Regions from separate parts of the Variovorax raffinosi genome, predicted to be linked through region 1. Evidence: predicted binding sites of a transcription regulator. Region 1 holds the regulator's gene; the other holds the start of a gene.
What was found. Region 1 encodes sigma-54, which starts transcription at its own class of promoters, with help from an activator protein. Its sites were predicted from a motif close to TGGCANGNAANCTGCTTT; they were not measured.
Positions count from the first base shown of each region.

Region 2: the regulator sigma-54 is predicted to act here: its motif matches at 4,113-4,130, upstream of ACSFB7_RS12885 (flavin monoamine oxidase family protein).

Region 1 covers NZ_JBPJZR010000002.1:714,005-719,328, forward strand. Annotated here, with positions in the region: gene ACSFB7_RS09320 (LysE family translocator) at 1-601, shown strand, start outside; gene ACSFB7_RS09325 (phospholipase D family protein) at 615-2,216, opposite strand; gene rpoN (RNA polymerase factor sigma-54) at 2,227-3,825, opposite strand; gene lptB (LPS export ABC transporter ATP-binding protein) at 3,980-4,774, opposite strand; gene lptA (lipopolysaccharide transport periplasmic protein LptA) at 4,771-5,324, opposite strand, start outside.
Region 2 covers NZ_JBPJZR010000003.1:375,215-380,538, forward strand. Annotated here, with positions in the region: gene ACSFB7_RS12870 (ClcB-like voltage-gated chloride channel protein) at 1-1,434, shown strand, start outside; gene ACSFB7_RS12875 (RidA family protein) at 1,456-1,977, opposite strand; gene ACSFB7_RS12880 (c-type cytochrome) at 2,034-2,456, opposite strand; gene ACSFB7_RS12885 (flavin monoamine oxidase family protein) at 2,482-4,077, opposite strand; gene ACSFB7_RS12890 (DUF904 domain-containing protein) at 4,215-4,439, shown strand; gene ACSFB7_RS12895 (cell division protein ZapA) at 4,436-4,771, shown strand; gene ACSFB7_RS12900 (sulfite exporter TauE/SafE family protein) at 5,050-5,324, shown strand, end outside.

The DNA.
Region 1 (5,324 bases):
GGGCGCGATGAGCCCCGGCCCCAGTTTCGTCATGGTGGCGCGCACGGCCGTGGCCTCGCGCCGAGACGGGCTGGCGGCGGCGCTGGGCATGGGCGCGGGCGGCCTGGCTTTCTCGATCGCCGCGATGGCCGGCCTGCAGGCCGCGTTCCTGGCGGTGCCCGGCCTGTATCTGGCCATCAAGGGTTTGGGCGGCGCCTACCTCATCTACCTGGGCATCCGGATCTGGCGCGGCGCGCGGCAGCCGCTGGACGTGGCACCGCAGGACGCCGGCACCACTTCCCCGCGCCAGCAAGGCCGGGGCGGACGCACCTTCCTGCTGGGCCTGGCCACGCAGGTCAGCAATCCGAAGACGGCGGTGGTGTACGCCAGCATCTTCGCGGCCTTCCTGCCGCGCGAGGTGCCGCTGGTGCTGGCGCTCGCAGTGCCGGTGGTCATCTTCTGCATCGAAACCGGCTGGTACACCATCGTCGCGCTGGCGCTGTCCTCGGCGGCACCGCGCTCGGCCTACCTGCGCTACAAGACCTGGATCGACCGGGCGGCCGGCGGCGTGATGGGCGCACTGGGCCTGCGGCTGGTGTGGTCGGCCGTGCGCGGCGGCTGAACGCCGGGGGCGTCTACAGCAGGCTCTCGGGCGTGAGCGGCGCCAGCAGTTCGAGCATGGTGCGGTCCCAGAAACCCGAATCGGGCTCCTCGTGCAGCACGGTGGTCTGGCCGCCGTCTTCGCTGACCCATTCGATGCGCGAGCCGCCGCTGCCTTCGGCAAAGCGCAGCCGGTAGGCGCCCTGCTGCTTGAGCACGTCGAGCAGCTTGAGCGTCTGCTGCGCCATCTCGGGGCTGCGGATGAACAGCCCGATCTCGGTGTTGTGCGATTCGGAGCGCGGATCGAAATTCATCGAGCCGACGAACAGGATGCGCTGGTCGATCACCGCCGACTTGGCGTGCAGCCGCCCGACCGAGGTGCCGAACAGCCCCAGCCGCACGCTGCGCCGCGTGCGCGTCGAACTCAGTTCGTAGAGGTCGACGCCCAGCTTGAGCATGTCCGGCCGGTAGCGCCGGTAGGCGGTGTGGACCAGCGGCTCGTCGGTGGCGGCGAGCGAATTGGTGACGACGCTGATCTTCACGTTGCGCCCGCGGATCTCGCGCATCACCTCCAGCCCCGTGGCACCCGGGATCAGGTAGGGCGAGACGATGGTCACCTCGGAGCGCGCGCGGCGCATCTGCTCGACCACGTTGTAGCGCACGCTGTCGACGTCCAGCAGCGGCACGCCGCCGTACGACGCGGTCTTGCCGATCACGCGGTCGGGCGAATCGGCATACGCCTCGGCGGTGGTCCAGATCAGACCGAGCTTGCCGGCGTTAAGGTCTTCGACCATCGGGCTGTAGCCGAGCAGGTCGTTGGGCGCGGGCTTCGGCGGGGGCGGCGTGGTGTCGGGGCCGGTGGCGGCGTCGAAGCGCTTTTGCAGTTCTTCGCGCGGCAGCTCGCTCGCCACCACCGACTGGATCGGCCGCACGTAGACGCTGTTCCAGTACTGGTCGAACAGCACGCCAAGACGCGGGACCAGCGCACCCGCGACGAAGGTGTCGAGGTCGATGAAGTTCTCGCCCGAGGTGCGCGTGAAGTACTGATTGCCGATGTTGCGCCCGCCCGCCACCGCCATCGCGCCATCGGCGATGAACAGCTTGTTGTGCATGCGCCGGTTGACCCGCTCGAAATCGAACAGCGACGCGGTGAAGCGCTTGAGCAGGCTGCCGCGCCCGGCCGGGAACGGGTTGAACAGGCGCAGCTCCACGTTCGGCGTGGCCGCCAGGCCGAGCAGCAGTTCGTCTTCGCCGGACGTGTACAGGTCGTCCATCAAGAGGCGCACGCGCACGCCGCGCTGGGCCGCATCGCGCAGGGTGCGCATCAGGTAGCGGCCGGTCTCGTCGTTCTCGATCTGGTAGTACTGCACGTCGAGCGTGCGCTGGGCGCGGCGCGCCAACTGGATGCGGGTGTCGAAGGCGAAGTCGCCGCCCGGCATCAGCCGAAAGCCGCTCAGGTCGGGGTCGGGCTGGGAGGCCAGCGCGATCTTGCCGAGCGCGGTGTCGTTCGATGCGGCAATGGCCTTGGTGGGCGGGCGCGGCGCCTCGTCGGGCAAGGTGGCGCAGCCGGCGAACAGCAATGTGGCCGCAATGACGAAAGCCCAATGCCCGCAGCGCGAAAGCAGGCGATGGGTCACCGGTGGCCCTCTACAGCGCCTTGCGCAGGTTCGCGGGCGCGATGCGCAGCGCTTCGCGGTACTTGGCCACCGTGCGCCGCGCGCATTCGATGCCCTGCTCTTTCAGCATCTCGGAGATCTGGCTGTCCGACAGCGGCTTCTTGATGCTCTCGGAGGTCACGAACTGCTTGATGAGCGCGCGCACCGCGGTGCTCGATGCGTTGCCGCCGGTCTCGGTGCCCAGCGCCGAGCCGAAGAAGTACTTCAACTCGACCGTGCCGAACGGCGTGGCCATGTACTTGGCGGTGGTCACGCGCGAGATGGTCGACTCGTGCAGGCCCAGTTCGTCGGCGATCTCGCGCAGCACCAGCGGCCGCATGGCCAGTTCGCCGTGCACGAAGTAGCTCTTTTGCCGTTCGACGATGGCATTGCTCACGCGCAGGATCGTGTCGAAGCGCTGCTGGATGTTCTTGATGAACCAGCGCGCCTCCTGCAGGCGCTGCGACAGCGCCTGGCTGCCCTCGCCCTTGTGCGACTTGAGCGCGCCGGCATAGATGTCGTGCACGCGCAGGCGCGGCATGACTTCGGGGTTCAGCATGACGCGGAACTTGACGCCGGTGCCGCGTCCGGTCTTGGTGACGATCACGTCGGGAATGACGATGTTGCGCTCGACGTCGACAAAGCGGCGCCCCGGCTTGGGTTCGAGCCGCGCAATGATCTGCAGCGCCGAGCGCACCAGTTCTTCGTTGCTGCGGGTGAGCGTGGCCAGGCGCTTGAAGTCGCGCCGCGCGAGCAGCTCCATCGGCTGCTTGCAGATGGCAATGGCGATCTTGTAGACCTGCGCCTGCTCTTCGTCCATGTCGCGGTCTTCGGCGGCCAGTGCGCGCAACTGGATGCCCAGGCATTCGCCCAGGTCGCGCGCGCCCACGCCCACGGGCTCCAGGCTCTGCAGCAGGCCGAGCGCCACCTGGAAGTGGTGCACGAGGTCGTCGAACTGGTCGTTGTCGTCGCCCGCAAGGCCCGAGGCCAGGGCGGGCAGCGAGTCTTCGAGGTAGCCGTCGTCGTTGAGCGATTCGATCAAAAAGCGCAGCGCGGCACAGTCGTTTTCGTTCAGCCGAAGGCTCAGCGCCTGGCGGTGCAGGAACGATTGCAGCGACTCCTGGCTGCGTGCGAGTTCGGTGGCGTCGGCGCGCTCGTCGTTGCCCAGGTTGTTCTGGCGCGCGGGTGCGTCGCTGCCCCACTCGCTGTCGTCCGGCGCCATGTCGACGGTGCCGTCGCCTTCCCAGTCGGGCTCGCGCTCGGTGATCTCGGCGGCGGGGCCGTCGGATTCGCCCGGGGTGCTGGCCTCGGTGGATGCAGTGCTCGTGCTGCTGGCGGGTGCCGAGGCGAATTCGCTTTCGGCCGCTTCGCCCGCCTCGTCGCGCGGGACCGGCGTGTCGACGGCATCGAGCCCGAATTCCTCGCGCGCCGCTTCTTCCGCGGTGCGTTCGAGGAACGGGTTCTCGTCCAGCATCTGCTCCACCTCCTGGCTCAACTCGAGCGTGGAGAGTTGCAGCAGGCGGATCGACTGCTGCAACTGGGGCGTGAGCGCGAGATGCTGCGAGACGCGAAGGGACAGCCCTTGCTTCATAGGAAAACGGCTCCCCCCCAGGCTGCGCGCTTCGCGCTGCGCCAACCCCCTGCCGGGGGCGGGCCGGCTGCTTCGGGCGGCCGTGCGCGGCGGCCCCCGCGAAGGAATTCCGCCCGGATGACGGCCGCGATCATCCTTGACCCGCGCCGCACGATCACATCCGGAAGTGTTCGCCCAGGTACACCCTGCGTACTTCGGCGTTGTCGACGATCTCCGAGGGCGTGCCTTGTGCCAGCACATGCCCGTCGCTGATGATGAACGCGTGATCGCAGATGCCCAGCGTTTCACGCACGTTGTGGTCGGTGATGAGCACGCCGATGCCGCGTTCCTTCAGGAAGCTGATGATCCGCTGGATTTCGATGACCGCGATCGGGTCGATGCCGGCAAAGGGTTCGTCCAGCAGGATGAAGCGCGGCTGGGTGGCCAGCGCGCGCGCAATCTCGACGCGGCGGCGCTCGCCGCCCGACAGCGCAAGCGCGGGCGAATCGCGCAGGTGGTCGACCCGCAGGTCGCTCAGCAGCTCGGTCAGGCGCTCTTCCATGTGCTGCTTCGAGAGCGGCACCAGCTTGCCGCTCTCGTCGGGCTCGCTCTGCAGTTCCAGCACGGCGCGCACGTTTTCCTCGACCGTGAGCTTGCGGAAGATCGAGGCTTCCTGCGGCAGGTAGCTCAGGCCCATGCGGGCGCGGCGGTGGATCGGCATGTGGGCGATGGGCTCGCCGTCGATCGTGATGTCGCCCGCGTCGGCACGCACCAGGCCCACGATCATGTAGAACGAGGTGGTCTTGCCGGCGCCGTTGGGCCCCAGCAGGCCGACGACTTCGCCCTTCTGCACGTCGAGCGAGACGTCCTTCACCACCGTGCGGCTGCCATAGCTCTTCTTCAGGCCGCGCGCCACCAGGCGGCTGCCCGGCTTGCCATTGGCGTCCTGGGTTCCAGCGGTTTCGATCACTTGCGGGTTTCTCCCTCGGCACCGAGCGTGGTGGTCGAACGCAGGCCCTTGCCCGGTGCCGGGGTGGACGCCGGGGCCACGGGCTTCGCGCCAGCCGGGGCGGAAGCGCCGGCCACGGGCGCCGGGACGGCCTTGGGGGTGAGGATGGTCTTGACGCGGCCGGTCGGGGACGAGGCGTTGACCGCCGTGTTCGGCGGCACGGTGGAACCGTTGACCGTGTAGGTGTCGTTGCTCTGGTCGTAGACGATCAGGGCGCCGTGGCTCTCGTCGTTCGGCGTCGAGCCGAGCAGGCGGCGCATCTCGGCGTTGCGAATGAACTTGACGTTGTCGGCGCGGCTGTCGTACTCGATGACGTCGGACTCGCCCTCGATCCATTCGTCGGGCGCATTGCGTTTCTGCTTGTAATACGCGCGCTTGCCGGGCGCCGCCGTGACCACGCCGTACTGGTAGCCCTCGGGGTCCTGGCGCACGTCGAGGCGCGCGCCGCGAATGATGATGGTGCCCTTCGTGACCAGCACGTTGCCGGTGAACACGCTGGTCTGCTTCAGGT
Region 2 (5,324 bases), on a different contig from region 1:
GTGACGGTGCAAAGCGCCACTTCCGACTACATGGAAGCCATCGTGCTCGGCGACGGGCGCATTCCGGTCGCGCAGACGCTGGTGCGCAGCGCGTCGTCGCTGGTGAGCATCGGCAGCGGCGGCTCCATCGGGCGCGAAGGCTCGATGGTGCAGCTCGCGGCGCTGGCCGCTTCGCTGTTGGGCCGGGTGTTCCGCTTTCCGGTCGAACGGCTGCGGCTGCTGGTGGCCTGCGGCGCGGCGGCGGGGTTGACTGCCGCCTACAACGCACCGATTGCGGGTGCCTTCTTCGTCGCCGAGATCGTGCTGGGCTCCATCGCGATGGAAAGCGTGGGGCCGATCATCATTGCGTCGGTGGTCGCCAACGTGGCCATGCGCGCGCTGCCGGGCTACCAGCCGCCCTACCTGATGCCGGTGTTTCCCGAGATCCACGGCACCGAGGTCGTGCTGTTCGCCTTGCTGGGCGTGCTGCTGGGTTTTGCGTCGGTCGGCTTCCTGCGCGCGCTGCATGGCAGCCGCGCGTTGTTCGCAAAGTTGCCGATCGCGCTGCCCTGGCGGCTGGCCTTGGGCGGGCTGATCATGGGTGTGATTTCAGTGCCGCTGCCCGAGGTCTGGGGCAACGGCTACAGCGTGGTCAATGCCGTGCTGCACTCGCCATGGCCCTGGACGCTGATCGCGATGGTGCTTGCGGCCAAGGCCGTCGCCACGCTGGCCACGGCCGGCTCGGGCGCGGTGGGCGGCGTGTTCACGCCCGCGCTGTTCTTCGGCTGCATGATCGGCGCGCTGTTCGGCGTGGGTGTGCACGCGTTGTGGCCGGCGGCAAGCTCGGCCCCGTTCGCTTACGCCATCGTCGGCATGGGTGCCTTTCTGGCGGGCGCCACGCAGGCGCCGCTGATGGCGATCCTGATGATCTTCGAGATGACGCTGAGCTACCAGGTGATGCTGCCGCTGATGGCCGCCAGCGTGATCGCGTACTTTGTGGCGCGCTCGGCCAACGCCGGCTCGATGTACGAGATCACGCTGCACCGCAATGCACAGCGCGATGCGCAATTGCGCCTGCGCGGGCTGCACATGCGCGACCTGGTGCAGCCGGCCGAAACCGTGGTCGGCCCGAACGCCGACCGCGAGGCCATGAGCCGGATCTTTTTGCAGCACCCGGTGAAGTACCTCTACGTGGTCGATGCCGACAACCGCTACCTCGGCGTGGTGCCGCTGGCCGCGCTGGGCACGGCGCCGACTGAAACGACGGCGGCCGAGTTGCTCTCGCAGGCCATCCAGCCGATCACGGCCGACACCAGCCTCGGCGAAGCCTTGCAGCGCTTCCTGGAGCATCGCGGCGAGCGGCTGCCGGTGATCGAAAGCATCGATCAGCCGGTGCTGCTGGGCGTGGCCGCGAAGAGCGCGCTGCTCGCCACCTACGTGCGGCTGAGCGAGTAGCGCGCTGTACTGCGGCCCGGCTTACTTGGCGGGGCGCACCGCCATCACCTCGATCTCGACCAGGTAGGCCGGATTGGCGAGCGCCGCCACCTGCATGGCCGAGCGCACCGGCAGCCGGGGCTGCGCGGTGGTGCCGAAGAACTGGGTGTAACCCTCCATGAAGCCGGCGAAGTCCATCTTGTTGTCCTTGGCCGGATCGCCCACCAGGAACACCTGCATCTTCACCACGTCGCCCATCGTCAGGCCCAGGCCCGTGAGGCTTTTCTCGATGGCCTTGAGCACGCCGACGGTCTGGCCCTTGGTGTCGCCGCCGTAGGCCGCGGCACTGTTCTTGGGCGCGGTCGCGTCCTGCAGCGGTGGCACCTGGCCCGAGAGGTAGACGTTGGTGAACGAGGATGGAATTTCCACCGCCGCCGAGATCGGAAAGGACGAATTCGGAATGCGGTGGCGAATGATCTCGTCGGCTGCGTTGGCGGCACCGGTGCCGGCTGCGAACAGGGCGGCGACAAGCGCCAGCTTCTTCGTGATGGAGGTCATGGTCATGTGTGTTGTCTCTCTACAGGGATGAAAGGAAGGATCTGCCGGATATGGGAGCCAGGTCAAGGCCGCAGCTTCTTGACGCTCTCCGCCGCGATGGCGTCGGGGTACTGGTTGCCGAAATGGGTGCGCGCATAGCCGACCACCGAAGCGATCTGTTCGTCGCTCAGCATCTTGCCGAAGGCGGGCATGCCCTTCTGGCCGTTGATCACCACATAGAGTGGGTATTCGGGGCTCGCGAGCCGGGGGTTGGAAGACAGCGCCGGGTAGGCCCCTGCCCCCTTCGCGCCCTGCCCTTGCGCCATGTGGCAGCCCTGGCAGGTGGCGCGATAGATCGATTCGCCCGAGCTTTCCTGGAAGCGGGGCCCGACTGAGAACGCGGGCTCGGGCGACTGCGCGAATGCCGACGGGCCGGCCACCGAGGCCAGCGCCCCGAACGAAAGGCCGAGCAGCGCGCGCTTGAAGGTCTTGATGTCGTGGTTCATGGTTGGTGTGTCCTTCATTCGGCGGTCAAGCCACGGCGCGGGCATGCAGCCGCTGGATGGCGTCGAGCGACGAGAGCAGTGCGCCCTCTTGCCAGGCTGGAATGTAGGAAGCGTGTTCGCCGGCCAACGCGATGCGGCCGTCGACCTGGCACAGGTTCTTGTAGTGCTTCTGCCGCGTCTCGTCGGTCCACATGCCGTAGCAGCCGTGCGTGCCGGGCACACGGTGCCAGCCGACCGAGATGCCGTTGTCGAACTCGCGCGCGTACTGCGGGTGCAGCTGCGTGCCGTACTCGACCGCACGGCGCACGCGCTCCTCGGGCGCCATGGCGGTGAATTCATAGGAGTTCGGGCCGTCGAACACATAGGCGCCAAGCACCACCGACTTGCCCTTGGCGCCGTAGCGCGTCGAGGGGTACGAGATGCGCGAGATCGGCAAATCGGTGTAGCTGATGCCGCCGTAGATGTGCTCGTCTTCTTCCCAGAAGCGGCGCTTGAACTGCAGGCCCACCTTGACCGATGCGCCGTAGGGCACGGCGTTGATGGCCTCCTGCATCGGGGCGCTGACCTGGATGTCGATCTGGCTCAGCACCGACAGCGGGATGGTGCACAGGCACCAGTCGGCCTTGGCCTGCGTGACCGCACCGCCCTTGGACGCGTCGGTGTAGGTGACCGTGACGCCGCGGTCGTTCTGCTCGATCTTCGTGACCTTGGCGCCGTAGCGGATCAGGCTGCCGACTTCTTTCTGGAACGCCTTGGCGATCATGTCCATGCCGCCCACGGGTTGGAAGATCGCGCTCTGGAATTCGTAGTCCTGTCCGCTGGCGATGTAGCGCCAGAGATTCGATTGCAGCAGGTCGCTCATGTCGAGCGGCTTCGACGGCTTGGCCAGCGGCATCAGGCCGCCGCCCGCATCGACTTCGTAGCCTCGGCGGTCGCTGCTGATGGGGCCTTCGCGATAGCGGAACTGCGTGTCGAGCGCGCCCCAGCGGCGCAGGCCTTCGAGCAGTTTTTCCTTGTCTTCCTTCGTCAGTGCCGCATCGAGGCTGCCTTGCGAGGTGGCCTTGCCGAGCAGCTCGGCCACATAGCCCTGGTAGTCGGCCTGCACATGGCGGTACTGCTGCGGCTTGCCACCGTAGGCCTTGCTCGAATGCACCAGCGCGTTGTAGTTGACCTGCACGAATGGCTCCAGCGCCACGCCCAGGCGCTTGCAGTAGCCGAGCACCGCATGGTGGTGATAGGGAATGCGCCACGGCCCCGGATTGAAGTACTCGCCCTTGGCAAAGCCGCACTGCTGCACCGCGCCGCCGAGTTCGGTGAAGGTATCGCCACCGCGCAGCGTCCAGCAGCGGCCACCCGCGCGGTTGCTGAATTCGAGGACCTTGACCGAGTAGCCCGCGTTGCGCAGCTCGAGCGCGGCGGCCATGCCGGCCAGGCCCGCACCAAGAACCAGCACCGACGCACCCTTCCTTGCGCCGTCGAGCTTCGGTGGCCCGTTGTAGTTGGACTCGGCGGCAAAGCCCAGCGAGGTCATCGCCTGGTACATCGCGCCGCCTCCGGCGGTCTTGCCGATGAGGGAGAGCAGGTCGCGCCGACTGAATAAAGTGTTGTTCTTCGTGGTCATTGACAGGCTATGGGAGTTTGAAAGGCAACTGGAAGGCAGCAGAATCCATGCCAAGCCCAAGGGTGAATCGACATTCACCCAAGCACCGCGCGCACCATCGGCGGCACCGCATTCCCGGGAAACTACAATCGCCAACCATGCCCGCCTCCAGCCCCATCGATCAGATCGCCGAGCGTGTTGAACGACTGCTTGTGCGTCATGAAGAGGTGCAGCGCACCAATGCGTTGTTGCAGGAACAAGTCGATGCGCTCACGCGCGAACGCGATGCCCTGAAATCGCGGCTTGCCGCGGCCCGCACGCGCCTGGACGCCCTGCTCGAGCGGCTGCCGGCCGAACCCCCATCCCAAGATTCCCCCGCATGAAGCAGATAGAAGTACAGATCATGGGCCAGAGCTATTTGCTCGGCTGTCCCGACGGCGGCGAGCCGCAGCTGCGCGATGCCGTCGAACGGGTGGACGCGGCCATGTGCAAGATCCGCGATGCGGGCAAGGTCAAGGCGCGCGACCGCATCGCGGTGCTCGCCTCACTGAACCTGGCGTTCGATCTCGCGGCGCAGCAGGCCGCAGCAGCGGCCGCTCCGGCACCGGCGCCCGCGTCCACGGCGGCAACGCAAGCCGGCGAAACCGACCCGAAAGCCGCGCAGCTCATTCAACGACTCGATCAGGCATTGGCCGGCGATGGGCATTTGCTCTGAATACGTCCGACCGACATATACAAGGCGTAAAATCCACCCTGTCTGCAGACGTGTCGGGCTTAATATTTCCTTGTTCCAATGCTCTCCGGAGCCGGGCTTGGTACATCGCTTGACGGGCGTGATCATCTCGCGTTAGATGAACCCGAAGTCTTGCTGCCCTCGCCCACCTGAACCCTGGTTCAGGATGCGGGTCCGGCACACCATCTGCAGACACCTTTTTCCGCCACGGCCCCCTGCCTCACCGCACGGGGCCGTTGCTTTTTGAAGAGCCCTCCCCCGTGAACCTTGCCGCCCTGCTCGACCCCTTGTTGATCGCCGAACTCGCCGTGCTCGGCCTTGGCACCGGTTTTCTTGCGGGCCTGCTGGGCATCGGCGGCGGCATGCTGATGGTGCCGTTCATCACGATCATCATGGGCCAGCGCGGCGTGCCGGCCGATCTTGCGGTGAAGATGGCCATCGCAACTTCGATGGCCACGATCATCTTCACGTCGATATCGAGCGTGCGCGCGCACCACAAGCGCGGCGCGGTGCGCTGGGACATCGTGCAGCGCCT